DNA from 2 places in the Vallitalea okinawensis genome. Region 2 is predicted to be linked to the other one. Evidence: riboswitches for the same ligand, from Rfam matches in the RefSeq annotation. Region 2 holds a riboswitch; the other holds the start of a gene.
What was found. Region 2 has a riboswitch for cobalamin ahead of C1Y58_RS05595 (precorrin-8X methylmutase). Riboswitches for the same ligand answer to the same signal wherever they lie in the genome.

Region 1 (10,007 bases), on a different contig from region 2:
AATTGAATGTTATGAGTAGAACCTTTTACTGCTATTCTAAAATACTGTTGAGACAGATCGCGAAAACCATCAGGTGTGCGAATAAGATAACCTGCCTCGATAAGATTTTCTTTTAATCTATAAGCATCAAAATCATTCTCTAGCTCAACGAGATGAAAAATAGTGCTGGATTTATACACTTTAATACCATTTATTTTTTGAAGTACCCTGTAGCAATAGGGGATCTCCTTACTGATAGTTTCGTTAGTTCTAATCATATAGTCTCTGTCTTTAAAAATAACCTTTGCCAACTCTGCTGCTGTATTCACTTGCCACGGACCAATCCCGGCAGCTAATTTATTTAAAAGCCTTTCATTACTGGTGATCATATACCCTAGCCGTATACCTGGTAATCCAAAGTATTTTGTTGCTGCACGACTAATAATTAAACGCTTATACTGCTTGTAATTCTTCATAAGGGTTGCTTGAGGGTTTAGTGATAATTCGATAAAAGCCTCATCAACCAGCAAATATCCGCCTTTTTTTGTAATATGAGCTATTAAATTCTCTAACCTATCCTTAGATAGTAAATTACCCGTTGGGTTATTGGGATTACAAATGATAACCAACGTCTCTTTTTCTACTCGTTCTATAAGTTTCTCGTCATCAAGATCATAATAGCTATGATTTCCTTCTATTCCTTTGGTTAAAGGTATTACCTCAAAGGGAACCCCTGCCTTAACAGCAGCTTTTTCATATTCCGAAAAAGTGGGTGCTAATGTAACCACTTTATGAAAACCACACTGTATCACCTTATGGATAAGTTCAACAGAACCGTTGTCCACTAGTATATCCTTTGAATCAACTTCTAAATAAGAACTTAAAGCCTTCTTTAATTCATGATAACGATAATCTGGATATCTTTCAAATTCATATATCCCCTGTATAAGAGCTTCTTTAAATGAATCTGGAATACCTAATGGATTAATATTTGAGCTATAATCTAAAAGCTTTTTTTTATAAGCATATATATTTGCACCATGGTCATACATATTTTTCTTCCTTCTATATAGTAATTAGCTGTGCTTAATCAGATTTTATGAATAAGTATATTCAACTTACTAATTATACAGCTTCTTATTTATTAATACTCATAACAGTACAGTGACCAACCTCATCTATTTGCAATTCGCTATAACACCCTTGCCTGAAACCAAAATGCCAAAACCCTTTAGCTTCCATTCCTAACAAATAGGATAACATGAGACGTAAACACCCTTGATGTGATACAATCAAAATATTACCTTTTTCCTCTGCTGACATTAAATCATCTATGAAATCCTTAATGCGATCATAAACGTTTAGGAGACATTCTCCTCCAGGGGGGGCTGTAGCTTCATAGTCATTACAAAATTGAACCCAATGCTCAGGATAGTCCTTTTCAATGGCTTTATAATTCAAGTTTTCCCACTGACCAAAATTCATTTCCATAATCCTAGAATCTATTATACTCTTTTTCTGATGACCGAGGATTATTGTAGCTGTGTCATAAGCTCTCTTCAAAGGACTACTGAAAGTCTTTGAAAAGACTTTATCATTTAGTTTTCCTTTGACTTCATCGGCTTGTTGGATACCTTTTAAAGTCAAGTTACAATCTGTGTGACCATAATAAACACCAGATTCATTGAGCTCACTTTCACCATGTCTAACAAAATAGATATTTAGCATAATTCACCTACCAGATATATTGACTTAAGGTTACCTTGCTATAATTACAATCATGAGAATGAAACAAAGGATTTCTAGCAATTCATTTGCTGCTCCTAAGGTATCTCCAGTCATACCATCAATCTTTTTATAGATATAGTTTCTATAGAGGTATGACAAGACTAACATGATGCATAAGATGACCAAGCCATTCCATTTTAATGAAATAAAAAAGATGCTTCCACCTAGAATTAATGCAATGATAACAGGCCATCTCGTCATATGATTAAGATACATGGACGCTAAACCTTCTTTTCTGGCATACTTAGATATACCCAGTAGTAGAGCTACGCAAGTCTTAGCTCCAATAGGTGCTAATAATAAGGCCCATAGGATATCAACTTCCAGTAAAGCATATAAACATATAAATCTTAGCCCTAAGTCAAAGATAATTGCCAGTACACCATTGGTACCCACTCGACTATCTTTCATAATTTCTAGCATTCTATCCTTCGTACGACTGGAATAAATACCATCACAGGTGTCAGCAAGCCCATCTAGATGAAAAGCTCCCGTCACCATAGTATTCGCCAATAAAACCATAGCAATAGCAATATAATCTGTTGTTACCTGTTGAAACAAATGAAAAACCAAAACATTAATCAGACCAATTATACCTCCAACCAGTGGATAATAAGCAACACCTCTAGCAAAAGAATCTTCCTTTACTTCAATGGTAATGGGTATAGGTATACGGGTTAAAAATTGGAGTGTCAATATAAAATGTTTCATCTTTTCTTCCTCACATCTTCTTTCTATCTTTTAATATAGAAGACTAACTAAGTGTTTTTACTACCTTATATCAATTAAATAATCTGTATCTAACTCAATGTCCTTGAATGTCCCCATATGGTCCATCATGGCCATAGCTGAATCTATTATAGAAAAGGCAAGGGGACATCCCGTTCCTTCACCTAAGCGCATATCCATTAGTAACATCGGCTCCATACCCATTTCTTTCATGATTCGTTCATATGCAGGCTCTAATGAACTATGGGATGGTATCATATAATTTTTAGATATGGGTGATATCTTAAATGCAGTATAGGCCGCTGCTGCTGAAATAACGCCGTCAATGACAATAGGGATTTTATAATATGCTGCTCCTAGAAAACATCCTACTAAACCAGCAATATCTAATCCTCCCACCTTCGCTAGCGCATCAATAGGGTCAGAAGGGTTAATGCTATGGTAATTTAATGCCTTTGTAATAATACTTTTTTTGTTGATCAGCCCCTCATCAGTCAATCCCGCTCCTTTTCCAACTGCTAAGTCAGCAGAACATCCTGATAAAGCCATTACAATAGCTGCACTTGTTGTGGTATTACCAATCCCCATCTCACCTGTTCCTAATATCTTATACCCTTCGTCAACTAAATCTTTGACAATATGAATACCTACTTCGATGGCTCTAACAACCTCATCATGAGTCATAGCAGGCTCTATAGCCAAATTACGTGTACCTTTTCTAATCTTTCTTTGGACAAGTCCAGGGTAGTTAACATCTGATTTAATACCGATATCAACGACTCTCAAATCTGCACCTGCTTGTTTAGATAAAACACTTATACCAGCTATCCCTTTGAGCATGCTAATGGTTTGAACAGCTGTTATATGCTGAGGTGTAATGGCAATACCTTCATCCCACACGCCATTGTCCGCTGCCATAACTACAGTACACTTTTTATCCAATTGATTATGGATACTTCCTGTTATACCAGCCACTTGAATGGCTAGTTTTTCAAGTTTGCCAAGACTACCAATGGGTTTAGCTAAAAAATCAACACGACTTTCAGCATCCTTTAGCACTTGTTGGTCTAAGGGTTGAATTCCTTTTAAAACCTTCTCCAATGTTTGCATATACATCCTTCTTTCTTTATCTTCAATTTGTTAATGCCGAAAGCATGGAGGGGAGCCCAGCTCATTGAAGTTTATTATAGAGCAAAAGTAGCTACGCTACGTCTTCCTTTGGAAGTTTGTATCGTTAGGAAAGTGACACGTCACACTTTCTTACACTAAAAAACACACTCCTAAGGGAGTGTGCATCTTTTAACCAGTATAACTAGGTTATGTGTTAACATTTAATCCTCTCTACCTCTCCCTCCGAAGGCGAAAGTTTCAGTCGACATGGCAGGTTTCCTGGCTCTGGGCTTTATCTACTCTCCAACCTTCTCAGCAGTTGCCAATGGTTATATGGATTTCGTCTCCCAATACAGTAGCGGGGGCTGCAACGGCATCTAACCGTTTTCCCTTTTATCCCTTAGAAGGGCACCCTGTCGATTATTTTATTCAATTATATTCATGACACATTCATTATACACCTAGTCTATTTAATATTCAATAGGACAATAGAGATTAATTCAATTTCAAATTAATTTACTAGCCTTCTAAAATTTTAATATAAACTTTTCTGTTTCTAGGTCCATCAAACTCGCAGAAATAGATACCTTGCCAAGTACCTAATAAGAGTTTATTATGATGAATGATAACTGTTTGATTAAAGCCCATCATACTTGATTTAATATGCGCTGCTGAGTTACCTTCCATATGATGATAGCCATCATTAAATGGAATAACCTTATTAAGTTCATATAGCATGTCCCTTTGGACATCTGGATCAGCGTTTTCATTAATAGTCACACCAGCTGTAGTATGGGGGATAAAAATTTGACAAAGCCCTTCTTCGATTCCTGACTCATTAACAACCCTAGCCACCTCTCTTGTTATGTCCACAAATTCAGTCTCTTTATTAGTTGTTACCCTTAGCTCTTTTAGCATTCTTCCACCTCACTATTTAGGATTCTTCCTCAATTTCATGGCGTTGCTTTCTTGTATGCTGACGCTCACCAATAGTTTTTTCATAACCTTGGTCCGCTGGCTCATAATAATGCCGTCCTACTACTTCATCAGGTAAATATTGTTGTACCACATAATGATCCGGATAATCATGAGCATACTTATACCCTACATGACCAAGTTTTCTTGATCCTGAATAGTGGGTATCTTTTAAATGTTTAGGTAATGTAACCACTTTTATATCTTCAACATCTTTGTAGGCACGTTTAATGGCTACATAAGATGCATTACTTTTAGGAGCACTGGCTACATATGCAACAGCTTGAGACAAAATAATCCTTGCTTCTGGCATCCCTATAAAATCGACGGCTTGAACTGCTGATACAGCTACTTGCAAAGCTCTTGGATCAGCATTACCAACATCTTCTGATGCGCATATAACAATTCGACGTGCAATAAATTTAATATCTTCTCCAGCATAAAGCATCCTTGCTAGATAGTAAATAGCTGCATCTGGGTCAGACCCTCGCATGCTCTTAATGAACGCTGAGATCGTATCGTAATGGTTATCACCATCTTTATCATAACGTACCGCTCTTTTCTGAATACACTCTTCCGCAATCTCTAAGGTTATAAGAATTTTTCCTTCTTCATCTTTATCTGTCGTCAGAACACCTAATTCAATGGCATTCAATGCTGCCCTTGCATCACCATCTGCAACGTTGGCAATGAAATCCAATGCTTCATGGGTAATAGAAGCATTAAAACTCCCTAACCCCTTTTCCGTATCCTTTAAAGCTCGTTCCACTAATGCTTTGATATCTACATCATTTAAAGGTTCCAAACTAAAAAGCCTAGATCTTGATAGTAGTGCGCTATTCACTTCAAAATAAGGATTCTCAGTAGTAGCACCAATGAGTATAATCGTTCCATCTTCAACAGAAGGTAATAATGCATCCTGCTGTGCTTTATTAAAACGGTGAATCTCGTCTATAAATAAAATAGTCTTTCTTCCTGTCATACCCATTGTGGTCTTGGCATCGTCTATAACTTTATTAATATCTTTCTTCCCAGCTATAGTAGCATTCAATTGTCTAAAATCCGCTTTTGTAGTATGGGCAATAACCTTAGCTAATGTGGTCTTGCCTGTTCCAGGTGGTCCATAAAATATAATGGAGCTTAACTTATCAGCTTTAATAGCACGGTACAATAACGTGCCTTCACCAATAATATGCTCTTGCCCAACTACTTCTTCTAATTGAGTAGGTCGCATCCTTGCAGCTAAAGGTGATTCCTTTTCTAAACTCTTTTGTCTTGTATATTCAAAAAGATCCATGACTCATCCTCCGTAACCGACTATAACTTAATCATATTATACCAAACACATGTCCGTATGTCTATTATTGAAGGCATCAACTCGTTTCATCTAAGCTGAAATTGAATGAAGTGCAGAAAAGGACTACTCACCGAGATAGTCCCTTTAGATTTCTATATGAAGTTTGATATTCCACTACAATCGTGATGCATTCATAATGACAGGTACAACTTGTTTTTTGCGTGAAAAAACCTTTGGTAGGAACTTACTTACTTCGTTTCTTTGGAACTCAAAGGCATTCTCAACAATCCATCTTTCAGACCCTACTGCAACAAGTTCTGTTCCTTCACTAATAATATTGGTTACCATCATAAGAACCAGGTCAACCTTGTCTTTCTTAGCAAAGTCCTCCATTTCATCTACAACTTCTGATTTGACATAATTAAAACCTTCAAAGTCAGTTGTATTGATTTGTGAAATGGCAACTTTGTATTTACCAAGTGAGAACTTCTTCATATCCCTAAAGATTAAGCTTTCAGCAGATTCTCCCTCTAGAGTGGTGCCGGCAGTAATCATCTCCATGCCATACTTATGAAGATCCACATCTGCAATGTTCGCTAACTTATGAGCAATACGTTTATCTTCATTTGTGCAAGTAGGTGAATGAAATAATAAGGTATCCGATAGAATGGCGCTTAACATAATACCAGCATGTTTTTTATCAAATGGTATCTCTCTTTCTTCATGTATCTTTGCAATAATAGTACTTGTACAACCTAGGGGTTCCGCTCTGAAATAAAGAGGCGCCATGGTATGAATATCCGCTACACGGTGATGATCAATGATTTCAATGATCTCTGCTTCCTCTATCCCTTTAGCAGATTGCCCCTTTTCATTATGATCCACAAGAATAACTTTCTTACGGTTTATCTTAAGCAAACTACTCTTTGAGATAATTCCTTTAACATAACCCTCTTTATCAATCACCGGAAAACGGCGGTGTTTGGATGACAACATATTATCCTTAACTTCATCAATATAATCATCCATATCAAAATACTCTAACATATTGGTGTTAACCATGGTTTTCACAGGTATGGCTTGTGACATGAGTTTTATTATTTCAAAAATACTATATTGAACGGATAATACAACTCCATTATAATCCTCCGGTATATTAATGGCTTGATGCTGGTGCAAACTTTCAGCTACAATAATTAGACCTGCTCCAGATTGATATACTTTTTTCTCTAAACCATCATCTAATGTATAGATGACAACATCGTTTGATGAAATAGCTAAATCTGTCAGTAGCTCCGCACTTGTATAGACATTACCTTCAACTTCTTTACCCTCAATATCACCTACTATAATCGTAGCATCCAATACATTTCTGATATTCTTAAAAGGTGTTTCTGTAATATTTAATAAAGATTTTCCAGCTAACCCCATATATGCAGGTGCAATATCGGATATGGAGATAATGCCTGTGAATTTATTATCCTCATCAACGATAGGTATAATATGACCCTTCTGTGAAATAATAAGACTGAGAGCTTTTTTTAAGGTATCGTCTTCTTTTAAACTTTGTATATTCACTAAATTGAGATCATTAACTTGTGGATTTAATGTTTCAATTAAGACGGGATCATCAACCCTAAAATAATTAAGTGCAAATTTTGTTTCCTTATTAACATCCCCTAATCTGGCCGCAACAACCTCATCATAACCCATTTGCCTCTTTAAATTAGCATAGGCAATAGATGAGCAGATGGAATCCGTGTCTGGATTTTGATGGCCAAAAACATATAATGGTTTTTTCATTCCCTTTACCCCTTTTTATACCCCCATCCTATAGATCTTTTGGATAAGGTAATCATCTTGTATACATATTATATCCAAAAACTCAAATATGTAAAGTAGTTTTTGATTCCTTCTATATGTAATCTTCTTAAATCTTATTATATCATATTATTAATAGCAGTATTTGAAAATCTTTCTCATTAAGCATTGACAAATATATTATTTTAGTATATAGTAGTTCTAAATAGAACCACTATATTTGAGAGGTAATAAAATGGACTTAATTCATGGATTAAAAAATATTGGTTTCACAAAGCAAGAGGCTATTATTTACATAACCTTGTGTCAAAACGGTGAACTTAGCGGCTATGAAGTGGCTAAAGTGACAGGTATTAGTCGCTCTAACGCTTACGCATCTCTATCTACGCTCGTAGAAAAAGGTGGTGCTTTGATTGTTGAACATTCAAAAACTAAATATATCGCCACTCCTAAAGAGGAGTTATTAAGTAATATTAAAAGAGATTTTGATAAAACCATTAACTACCTTGATGAGCACTTGGACTTTTCCCCGATCTGCCATGAACCTTACATCACTGTATTAGGTAAAAAGAATATTCATGATAAAATCATCAACATGATTAACTTAGCAGAAATGCGGATTTATATTTCTGCAGATCATGAAGAGCTTAACTTATTTGCAGATGAATTAATGGGAGCTAAAGAGAGGGGTTTAAAGGTTGTCATCATAACAAATGAAGATTTTCCTTATAGTTCAACAACCTATATGGCAAAAAATATGATCCAAGATAATTTCAAAATGATTGTGGATACAAAGGAAGTCATTTCCGGTAAACTAATATCTTCCTTTGAAGCACTTTATTCAAAAAATAGTACTCTAGTCAATATCATACGTGAAGCTTTTATAAATGAAATAGAATTGATTACCATGCAAGATTAAACAAAGGTAAATTTTAAGGAGGTAAACTCATATGCAATACGCTTTTAATGAAGTAACAAATACTAACCAATTTTATGGTAATACAACCCCGATTGAACTAGTTAAGGAATTCGGCAGTCCTCTATATGTCTATAATGAAGCCATTCTTCGTGAAAGATGTAAAGAGCTAAAATCCCTGATCAACTATGATAAGTTTACTGTTAACTACTCTGTTAAAGCTAACGGTAATTTACATCTATTAAAAGTTGCTCGAGATGAAGGTTTAAATGCTGATGCCATGTCACCTGGCGAAATCTTCGTTGAATTAGAAGCTGGCTTTACACCTGATCAGATACTTTACATAAGCAATAACGTATCTGCTGAAGAAATGCAATATGCCATTGATCGAAACATTACTGTTAGTGTGGATTCTCTATCACAGCTAGAGCTATACGGTAAAACTAATCCTGGAGGTAAAGTATGTATCCGTTTTAATCCAGGTGTAGGTGCTGGTCATCATGAAAAAGTTGTAACCGGTGGTAAAAAGACAAAATTCGGTGTAGATCCAGCGCTTATCCCCAATGTAAAAGCAGTTTTAGAAGAATATGATCTTAAACTTATTGGTATTAACCAACATATCGGCTCTTTATTTATGGACAGTTATAAATACATTGAAGGTATCAAAAGCGTCTTAGCTATTGCAGAAAACTTCGCTGATCTTGAGTTTGTGGACTTTGGTGGCGGATTTGGTATACCTTACCGTAAGCAATACGGCGAGAGACGTTTAGACCTTAATGAACTTGGTACACGTTTAGAAGAAGTGATCAAAGATTGGATGAAACGATACGGTAAAGATATTACTGTTAAAGTTGAACCTGGTCGTTACATTTCTGCTGAGTGTGGTGTTCTTCTCGGTACTGCTCATGCAGTTAAACACAATTATGGTATGAAGTATGTTGGTACAGATCTTGGCTTCAATGTACTGAAACGCCCTGTTATGTACGATTCACATCATGATGTTGAAATCTATCGTGAAGAAGGAGCTGCATCTGGTAAAGAAGAGGTTGTTAATATTGTAGGTAACATTTGTGAGAGCGGCGACATCATCGCTAATCAAAGAAAGCTTCCAGAAATCTTGGAAGGTGACATCATCGGTGTTTTAGATGCTGGTGCCTACGGTTACTGTATGAGTTCTAATTACAATAATCGATTACGCCCTGCAGAGGTTCTTATTGACCTAGAAGGTAATCCAAGACTTATAAGAAAAAGAGATACCCTTGAAGATCTATTGCGAGGATTTTAATCTATATACTGAAAGCCCTCATTAAGTTAAAGTACTGAGGGCTTTTTAACTGATGTAACTCAAATCCAATTCTAATCTCTATAAAAATGCTAATGCATCCTTTCATT
Region 2 (10,007 bases):
CCTATTCCTAATATAAGGCTAGGTGGTCGTAATATTAAGGCTTCCTCATCAATATTGAATACACGTTCTGAAATGATAACCTTACTTTCAAAAGCCTTTAAGTCATCAATATGCTCAACAAGTTTAATGGAATTAGGAAGCTGGGTAGGAAGATCAACAGAACTGTATAACCCCACTTTTTTATTTTCCAATAAACCAGAAGAGATTTCCTTCAAGTAATGGAAATTCTCAATTTTGCACTTATTTTGTTTAGCAATAACGTCAAAAGAAAGGACTCCTTGAACATCAGTTGCAGTTGTTATCACTGGCTGTGCATCAATTAAGTCAGATACCTTTATAGCCCAGTCATTGGCTCCGCCCAAATGTCCAGAGAGTAATGGAATAACAAAGTTACCACCTTGATCAAGTACTAGTACTGCAGGATCAACAGCTTTATTCTCCAGTAACCCATCTATAGATCTAACGACTATTCCTGTCGCCATGATCATGATGAACACATGATAATCCTTCCAATTTTCAGTTAAACTCTGCTTTAAGCTACCAACTATAGGATGGTACTTTTCATTAGCATGCCTTTCTGAAACAAATAGATAGCAATCTTCTAACTGGTCTATTATTTTTTCAGCTAATTTTATTCCTGGTTGAGTCAATGCATAAATTGCTATCATCCTTCACTTTTCCTGTACTCATGGGTAAAGTTTTTATCATAAAGCTTTGAAAGCTCGTAATCATCTCCTAAAAAATCACCAACTAAAATTTGAGCTGTCTTAGTAATATTGGCTACCTTTACTTTCTCAGAGATAGTGCTGAGATTCCCTAAAACGATTATTTCATCTGGCCAACTGGCTCGTTGGACAACAGCAACAGGTGTATGCACTGGATAATGAGTCTTTAGATCCTCAACTACTTCATCGATCATACCCACACTTAGAAAAATAGCCATTGAAGCTTGATGAGCAGCTAAAAGTTTAAGATCTTCTTTCTCTGGTACAGGAGTCCTACCAGCTTTGCGGGTCAATATAACTGTTTGTGATACTCCAGGCAAAGTGAATTCTTTATCAAGAGAGGCTGCTGCTGCAACAAAAGAGCTCACTCCTGGTATCACTTCGTAGTTTATATTTTCATCTTTTAATCGATCCATCTGTTCACGGATAGCGCCATAGATACTAGGGTCTCCTGTATGTACTCTAGCAATTATTTTATCCTTTTCTTTCTCCTTTACCATCACGTCAATAACCTCATCCAAGTGCATGCCTGCACTGTTATAAACAATACTATCTGCTTTTCGCCATTGCAAAACTTCTTTATTGACAAGAGATCCTGCATATATGAGAATGTCTGCACTTTCAATAATACTCTTTCCTTTTAACGTCATGTATTCTGGTTCGCCAGGTCCTGCACCTATAAAGTAAACTTTCATTTTTTTCACTCCTTATCAGCCCAAATAATATGAACGGGGTTAAGTGGTGAATAATAATGTCCCGTCCCCAGTCGTTTTAATCTCTTTATATCAACGGAAATACTGCTTGGGTTAAACCCTTTGTCATTTAATACTTTCATAGCGTCTTGATAAGTTTCTAATAGTATAGCATTGATTACTATCCTTCCACCCGGCTTCAATACTTGAGACGCCCAAGATAATATAGCTGCTAATTCTTTTCCGGCACCGCCGATAAAAATTCGATCTACATCATAAATCTGACGAATAATCTCTTCAGCTTGCCCTTTTATAACTTCTATATTACTACACCCAAATTTTTTACAATTTTCATGGATAAGCTTTATAGCTTCATCCTTTTTTTCAATAGCAAGGACTTTTCCAGAAGGCAAGTAACGACTAGCTTGGACAGAAACAGAACCCGTTCCTGCTCCAATATCAACTAAGGTAAGTTCATCCTTTAATTTTAATTTCGCTATTGATAATTCGCGTATTTCTTCTTTTGTCATCGGAACCTCACCACGAATGAAATCACGATCTTCTATATTTAAATAATTATTATTCATCATAAATCACCATCACATTCAAAGGGCTAAAAGACTTGTCAATCCATTCTTCTAATACTACTTTTGTAATACATTCATCATCATAAGACAAATTTTCCCCCACTAAAATACGTTTATGTTTTATAGAGGCATTTTGTAAGCGCTTTACAATAGCATTGGGATGATTAATAGCGTCAGTAAATAAAGCTACTTTTTCATGGGCACCTACTATTTCTTCTAATTTTAATAATTCTCTACCATGTAAACTCGTTATATAGCTTTCGTGCCATGGAATAATCCCCTTTGCAAAGAGATATTGAACAGCAGATATCCCTGGATAAACTTCTAAAATATTCGAAGGAAAATAGTTCATTAGTGTCTGAGTAAAACTATATAGCCCGGGGTCTCCAGATACAAGAATTGTAATTTTTTTATCGGCATATTCATTTTTGATGGTTTCTACAATACCTTGGATATCTTTTGTTATAGGAACTTTGATTCCGGTAAATGTTTTAAATAGCTCTAGATGCCTAAGACCACCTATCAACATATCTGCATCTCCTACTAGTCGATGTACAAGAGGCAAAATATAATCTGGATGACCAGGTCCCATTCCACAAACATTAATCTTATTCATTTTTCATCTCCTTTATCATTTGCTCGGCACTTTTATCCCGGTATAGTTCACCAGTGCTTCTTGAAAAAATAACCGTCCCTACATTTACTTCTTCATGACAATAAGAGGTTGCTCTACTTGTGACCCCTTCAGCTATTTTTTTATAGAGATTTTGTATCTCATTAAATTCCTGTTTGACTAAGATCTCAATTGCCGCAACTGTTGTTGATGCTTCAAGCAACTCCTGTAATAGTTGCTGATCTCCACCTAATAAAGCAACATACGCAATCATTAACTCGATACGACAATCCGCTTGTCTACTATGAGTCTGAAAGATGCCACCAGAAACTTTTATGAATTTACCTAAGTCTCCAACCATCAAAACTTCTTTAACTTTTAATCTCTCACATTGTTCCAGCATATAACCAACAAAATTACTCATCTTTATGATAGGCCATCTATTCATACCTAAAATATCTTGGCAGAAATCATAACCATAGTTACCTGGTACTAAAATCACTTTTGAATGACCGTTTTTCACATACATTTCTAGTTCAATACGCAAGGATTCTTTATAGGCATCCTCTGACATAGGTTTTACTATGCCAGTTGTTCCTAGGACAGAAATGCCACCGATAATACCTAACTTTGAATTCAAAGTCTTCTTAGCTAACCTTTCACCCTCAGGCGCATAGATGGTGACAATAATTCCCTCTCCTTCTGGTAGTAGCTTTTTACATGCGTCTTTGATCATCTGATATGGTACTGGGTTAATAGCATGCTTCCCTAATTCAACAGGTAACCCTTTCTTGGTGACCATACCAATACCTTGACCACCTTTAATAATAATTTCTTGACTATCATTTCTCTCTACCTTGGCATAGATTTCAATACCATTGGTGATGTCTGGATCATCACCTGCATCTTTCACAACACAACAGCTTACATAGTCCTTCCCCATTTTTATATTACTTATTGGGATGACAAGCTTCTTACCGATTGGCAAATCAACACGACAGTATTCTAATCGACTTTTTGAGAGCAACATTTCCAAGGCAGCTTTTGCTGCAGCTGTGGCACAGGTACCTGTAGTAATCCCGTTTCTTAATTTCTTACCACCTACATAGGTATATCCTAATAATTGCTCCAGTCCATCCATCTACCGCTCACCAATCATGTATAGTATTGCATTGACAATTGCAGCTGCTACATTACTGCCACCCTTACGGCTAAGTGTAGTAATGTGGGGTACTTCATGTCTTGCCAATAGCTCTTTAGACTCTTTAGCTCCAACAAATCCCACAGGTACGCCTACTATCCCTTGTGGAAATGCTTTCTTTTGCTCTGTTAATTCTAAAAGACGTACAAGAGCAGTTGGTGCATTACCAAATACAAACAGGGCTTCGTCAAAGGTATTAACTGCTTTATCTATAGCTTTTACAGATCGTGTCATCCCAGTCTCTCTTGCCACTTTACGGACATCTTCATCCCCTACAAAACAATGGATTTCACATCCAAATTGGCTTAAAGTTCTTTTATTAATCCCTGCTTTAACCATATTAGTATCCGTAATAATAGGCAATCCTTTTTTGATAGCCTCACTAAAAGCCTGGATAAAATCATGATTCATTCGAATAAAATTCTCATAGTCAAAATCAGCAGTAGTATGTATAACCCTTTTAACAATCTGTAATTCTTGTTTCGTAAATGATTCAGGCGATTTCATTTCAGCTTCAATTATAGACATGCTGTTGTTTTCAATGTTCATCGGGCGTTTATAAAAGTCTTGGTAGTTCATTTTCCTTCCTCCTAAGTCTGGTTATTTTTAAAAATAAAAAAACTGGTCAATGACCAGTTATGTATATGAATGGATTATAGAAAATCTTTTCAATTCATAGACCTAACTTCCCACCGAAGTATTGCTAACAGTTAGGATAAGGCAGGTCTCCTGGCTTCGATTCAACTTACTCCCAACCTTCCCAAAACAAAAGCTTCAGTGGTATTTGGTTTCATCCTCGTTACAGTAGCGGGGGCTGCGTCGGTTTCTCACCGATCTTCCCTTTTCATCCATCTTCTCTTTTGATGTTATCCATTAGCATTTCATCAAATGATTAGAAGATTAGAACCCGATCCTTTTATTCAGTTACTTATAATTATAATTCGTTACAAGTAAAAGTCAATGCTTTTTTTGATACTCCTCTTTCTTTCAGTCTTTAAGAGGTTTTTTTAGAATACTTTACTGATAGTTAACTGTCCTATGGCACTTAATAGAATGAATAACCTGTCGAAAATATCTCGTTGACAAAACTTCTTTCGGTATGCTAAATTGAAGAAGTACAATTGAATGTTAAGAAATAATAAGTTAAAGGAAGTTCGGTGTAAATCCAACGCAGCCACCGCTACTGTGATAACTACCTATGTACATTGCCACTGATTAATAAGTTTCTTACTTATATTGGGAAGGCGTCCATAGGGTTTGATGTTTAAGCCAGGAGACTTACTTATTGTTTATAACATTCCATATTTCGGATGGGAATTATGGAATATTCTTTCACCCCCATCCTTAAAGTAACACAGAAAATATTCTGTCTTTTAAGGAGGTTGATCATTATGATCAAGAAAAATTTAAGTTTCTATTTACTATTATCACTGTTTTTTCTATTGGCTCTGTTTACACCTGAGCGTATCTATGCTATGCATATCATGGAAGGCTATTTACCTCCAGGTTGGTGCATTTTTTGGTCCCTTGTATCTCTACCATTCTTTATTTTAGGTATTTTAAAAATCAAACAATTGATTGCAGACCATCAAGAAAACTTGATGCTAATCGGTGTTGGTGGTGCATTCTCCTTTGTCCTATCTGCTCTCAAGTTGCCTTCCTTGACAGGAAGTACCTCCCATGCAACAGGTATTGGTTTAGGTGCTATTCTTTTTGGTCCATTTGTTATGACCGTTGTTGGTTCCATCGTACTTCTTTTTCAAGCCTTATTATTAGCTCATGGCGGTATTACTACTTTAGGCGCCAATGTCTTTTCAATGGCAGTTGTGGGATCCTTGGTAGCTTACGGTATTTACGCAGGGTGCAAGAAACTAAATATATCATTGAAAATATCAGTGTTTTTAGCTGCCTCACTTGGAGACTTAGCAACCTATATGGTTACATCAGGGCAACTTGCACTTGCTTTTCCTGATGCTAATAGTGGCTTCATTGGTGCATTCACTAAATTTATGTCCATTTTTGCTATAACTCAAATTCCTCTAGCAATTGCAGAGGGTATATTAACTGTACTGATTATAGATATACTCTATAAATACAATAAGGAAAACTTACATATCTTTCAAAAGTCAAACATAAGAAAGGGTGTGAACTAAAATGAAGAAAAACATTTTCCTCCTACTTATTGTTTTACTATTGGTCATCGTACCTTTTTATATACAAGAAAATGCGGAGTTCGCTGGTGCTGATTCCCAAGCTGAAGAAGCTATCATAGAAATGAATCCTAACTACACACCTTGGTTTGAGTCAATTTATGAACCTGCAAGCGGGGAAATCGAAACTTTACTATTTTCTCTTCAAGCGGCACTTGGAGCTGCTTTCATAGGCTATTATATTGGATATAAAAAAGGTAAGTCAGGTAATACAAGATGATCATCGATAACATTGCACAGGAGAGCCCTTTAAAAGGGCTTCATCCTGTCGAAAAAATCATTGGCTGCATACTAACATTAACTACATTACTCGTACTTAAAGAGATAAGATCACATCTTTTAGCAATTGTTCTTTTGAATATGTTTTTACTTTTTATAGCAAAAATTAACTGGAAAACACTAAGCCTTATGCTACTTGCTTTTTTGCCATTTCTTTTGTTTGGTGCTTTATCCATTGCTTTAACACTATCCGTTGATTCTGGCATAACGGTAAACATAACATCAGCGAGTTTAAACCAAGGCATATTCATTTTTTTTAGAAGTTTCTCCTGTCTCTTATGTATGTATTCTCTCGTATTGACGACACCTATTCAGCAAGTCATTTGGGGATTAAGGAAGTTAAAATGTCCAACAATAATATGTGAAATGATGTTAATTATTTATAAGTATATCTTTATTCTTGCTGAAACTTCAAAAAAAATATACCTTTCTCAACATGCAAGACTTGGTTACAAAGGTTATAAACAAAGTTTACGTTCCTTTGCTGCATTACTTTCGGCTTTATTCATAAAGTCTCTTGATTACGGTAGAAAATTATTTACTTCATTAGAATCAAGAGGCTATGTTGGTACTTTGCACACAGTTGCTACGTACCCTCCTGTTAAAATCAGTCATTTACTAAGCATCTTAATCATCAATTTAATCATTTTATTCTTTGGCTATTAATGGTAAGCCACTATTATTAAGGATACTTGTTTAGAAAGAAGGTCATTTATGTGTCAATCACTTTACCAGATACAGTCACTTGACTATCGTTATTCCAATGGAACAATGGCTTTAAGAAACATCAATGTAACAATTCATAAAAATCAGCGTGTTGCCTTAGTTGGCAGTAATGGAGCAGGTAAGTCTACCTTCATACAGCATTTAAATGGTCTTCTGAAACCGACAAAAGGAAGGATTTATTTTGAAGGTAACCCCATAGATTATCATAGAAAAAACCTCAATCAAATTCGTCAAAAAGTAGGTATCGTACTACAGGATCCAGATGCCCACCTTTTTTCACCTGACGTATTAGATGAGTTAATATTCGGTCCCATCAATTTTGGTATGGAAAAAGATGAAGCAATAAAAAATGCTTATCAAATTATGGATAATCTAGGTTTAAAACATTTAATTGAGCAACCTACACATCATTTAAGTTATGGACAGAAGAAACAAGTGAGCATTGCATCAATCTTGGTAAGTAAGCCAGATGTCATTATATTAGATGAACCAATGGCTGGGCTTGACCCATATAATCGTCAGTTAGTCATGAGATCTTTAGATCATTTATATCAACAAGGTATTACGATCGTATTATCAACCCATGATGTCAACTTAGCTTATGAATGGGCAGAAGAAGTCATCGCTTTTTCTAATGGACATTGTATTGGTCAGGGAGACCCTATTACTATCTTCTCTAATGAGATACTATTAAAAGAGGCGCACTTAGCCTGTCCTATGGTTCTTGACCTTTATAATAATCTTCCAGATAAGCTTAAAAAACAAATTCCAAGAAATCATGAGCAACTAAAATTACTTCTGCAAAATGCTTAATGAGATGTAATATTCTTAGATACGGGATTAAAATATATTTTATTATTGTGAACTGAAAGGATTTGAATCAATGAAAAATGCAATTGTCGTTGTTAGTTTTGGTTCCAGTATGGAACATGTTATAAACACATATATACAGCCAGTTGAAAAAGCTATTAAAGCTGAATTTACAGATGCCCATGTCATCAGAGCTTTTACCTCAACCTTCATTCGCAAGAGATTAGGGAATAAAGGTGTTCATATTCTGTCTCCTGAAGAAGCTATTGAAAAACTCATTTCTGAAGGTTTTGATACCATTAGACTACAACCCCTCCATATCATTCCAGGTTATGAATATGAGAAAATTGAAGAGGCATACAGAGCTTATAAAGATCAAGTAAAACTCTACCTTTCTCAACCATTACTTTTCTCAAGTGATGATTATAGTCGTGTTGTCAATGCCATTAAACCCCACTTACCAGAATTATCTTCTGAAGAAGCTTTATTATTTATGGGTCATGGAACTAATCATCCTGCAAATGCAACTTATTTTTGTATGGATCATCATTTTAAAAAGATTCACCCCAATATTTTTATGTCAAACATAGAGGGCATCCCTCTCTTAGAAGAAACCATTCATCTCTTAAAGGAGAAAGGTATAAAAAAAGTAAACATTATGCCTTTTCTATTAGTAGCAGGAGATCATGCTCATAATGATATGGCTTCTGATGAACCGGATTCATGGAAAAGCCAGTTACTTCGTGAAGATTTTGAAGTTGAAGTGATCATGACAGGATTAGGCTCTTTTCCTAGCATTCATAAAATATTTGTAGAGAAATTAAGGAGTACTTATGAATAATGGTTGTTTTAGCATTTAAAAATTATACTGAGCAAAAGTAATTTAGTCTCGCTCAGTAACTTGTTTTCAAGAGAAGAAGAAAAGAAGGACATGGTAAGTAAAATATTATACTTATTATGTCCTTCTTCAAATTTAACCTAAATGGTCTTTTATATTATTACGTAAAGCTACTGCTTCTTTTGGATTTCTCCCTTTTGAAGAAACTGCAATCTGATAATCATCAGCTTCAATTAAAGCCCCAAATCTAATATTACAATCGTCAGGTGAAGTGATGTTGTTGACTAAAATATGGTACTTCATACAAAACTCAGCTATTACCTTGTTAAATGCCTCATCATTTGTTGCAGCTATAACTAGGTACGCCTCCTTGAGGGTATCCATTTTAAAGTCATTCTCAATAATTTTTTTACTCGGAAGAACTTCTCTAATCCTAGATTCTTTCACTTCCTTTGTAAATACCTTTACATCCGCTCCATATTTCTGCAAGGTTCTTATTTTACGATAAGCTATGTGTCCTGCACCAATAACTATACACGGCATCTTCTCTAATTTTAAGAATAGAGGAAAATAATCATGCATCTCATCAACTTCTTTCACTTATTGCTTTAAAAGCCTTATCAATAGCACTTAATGTCAACTCTAAATCCTCTTCCATATGAGCACTGGATACAAAATGAGCTTCAAACTTGGAAGGAGGTACCATTATCCCTTCTTCAAGCATCACATGGAAGTAAAGATTATAGTTTTCTGTTGAAGTAGCCAAAACATCATTTAGAGATGTCACGCTATCACTTATTGTGAAGAAAAGCGTGAACAGTGATCCTAATTGATTGATACAGATAGATACGTCATATGCTTTTGCAATCTCTTTAATTTTCTTAACAAGATTCTTAGTACGTTTCTCAAGAGTTTGATATAAGTCGTGGTTTTCTTGTAAAGTTGTAAGAGTTTCTAACCCAGCGCATACGGATATCGGATTGCCAGACAAAGTACCAGCATGATATACATCGCCAACTGGCGCAATGTGATCCATTAATTCCTTCTTACCACCAAAAGCACCTACAGGGAATCCACCACCAATTATCTTACCTAATGTAGTTAAATCTGGTATGACCCCATACCTTTCTTGGGCACCCCCTAAACTTAATCTAAAACCACTGATGACTTCATCAAAGATTAGAAGAACACCGTATTGATCACATAGATCTCTTAGACCTACCAAATATTCTTTTTCTGTGCAGATTAATCCCATATTAGCAGGTACTGGCTCAAGGATAATACAGGCAATATCTTGATTTTCTTGTAAAGCATTCTTTACTGCAT

Region 1: linked by a shared signal. The riboswitch ahead of cobT (nicotinate-nucleotide--dimethylbenzimidazole phosphoribosyltransferase) and the one ahead of C1Y58_RS05595 (precorrin-8X methylmutase) in region 2 are both predicted to bind cobalamin.

Annotation. Positions count from the first base shown of each region.
Region 1 covers NZ_PQDH01000015.1:56,769-66,775, reverse strand. Annotated here, with positions in the region: gene C1Y58_RS23890 (pyridoxal phosphate-dependent aminotransferase) at 1-1,031, opposite strand, end outside; gene cobC (alpha-ribazole phosphatase) at 1,117-1,707, opposite strand; gene cobS (adenosylcobinamide-GDP ribazoletransferase) at 1,738-2,478, opposite strand; gene cobT (nicotinate-nucleotide--dimethylbenzimidazole phosphoribosyltransferase) at 2,539-3,606, opposite strand; cobalamin riboswitch at 3,859-4,037, opposite strand; gene C1Y58_RS23870 (secondary thiamine-phosphate synthase enzyme YjbQ) at 4,126-4,524, opposite strand; gene C1Y58_RS23865 (replication-associated recombination protein A) at 4,541-5,878, opposite strand; gene C1Y58_RS23860 (putative manganese-dependent inorganic diphosphatase) at 6,053-7,681, opposite strand; gene C1Y58_RS23855 (TrmB family transcriptional regulator) at 7,935-8,618, shown strand; gene lysA (diaminopimelate decarboxylase) at 8,650-9,900, shown strand; gene C1Y58_RS23845 (GNAT family N-acetyltransferase) at 10,006-10,007, opposite strand, start outside.
Region 2 covers NZ_PQDH01000002.1:84,141-94,147, forward strand. Annotated here, with positions in the region: gene C1Y58_RS05570 (cobalt-precorrin 5A hydrolase) at 1-668, opposite strand, end outside; gene cobM (precorrin-4 C(11)-methyltransferase) at 665-1,420, opposite strand; gene cbiT (precorrin-6Y C5,15-methyltransferase (decarboxylating) subunit CbiT) at 1,426-1,947, opposite strand; gene cbiE (precorrin-6y C5,15-methyltransferase (decarboxylating) subunit CbiE) at 1,997-2,620, opposite strand; gene cbiD (cobalt-precorrin-5B (C(1))-methyltransferase CbiD) at 2,613-3,758, opposite strand; gene C1Y58_RS05595 (precorrin-8X methylmutase) at 3,759-4,397, opposite strand; cobalamin riboswitch at 4,521-4,709, opposite strand; cobalamin riboswitch at 4,942-5,118, shown strand; gene C1Y58_RS05600 (energy-coupling factor ABC transporter permease) at 5,213-5,971, shown strand; gene C1Y58_RS05605 (energy-coupling factor ABC transporter substrate-binding protein) at 5,973-6,248, shown strand; gene cbiQ (cobalt ECF transporter T component CbiQ) at 6,245-6,973, shown strand; gene C1Y58_RS05615 (energy-coupling factor ABC transporter ATP-binding protein) at 7,022-7,846, shown strand; gene C1Y58_RS05620 (sirohydrochlorin cobaltochelatase) at 7,917-8,684, shown strand; gene C1Y58_RS05625 (precorrin-2 dehydrogenase/sirohydrochlorin ferrochelatase family protein) at 8,817-9,263, opposite strand; gene hemL (glutamate-1-semialdehyde 2,1-aminomutase) at 9,268-10,007, opposite strand, start outside.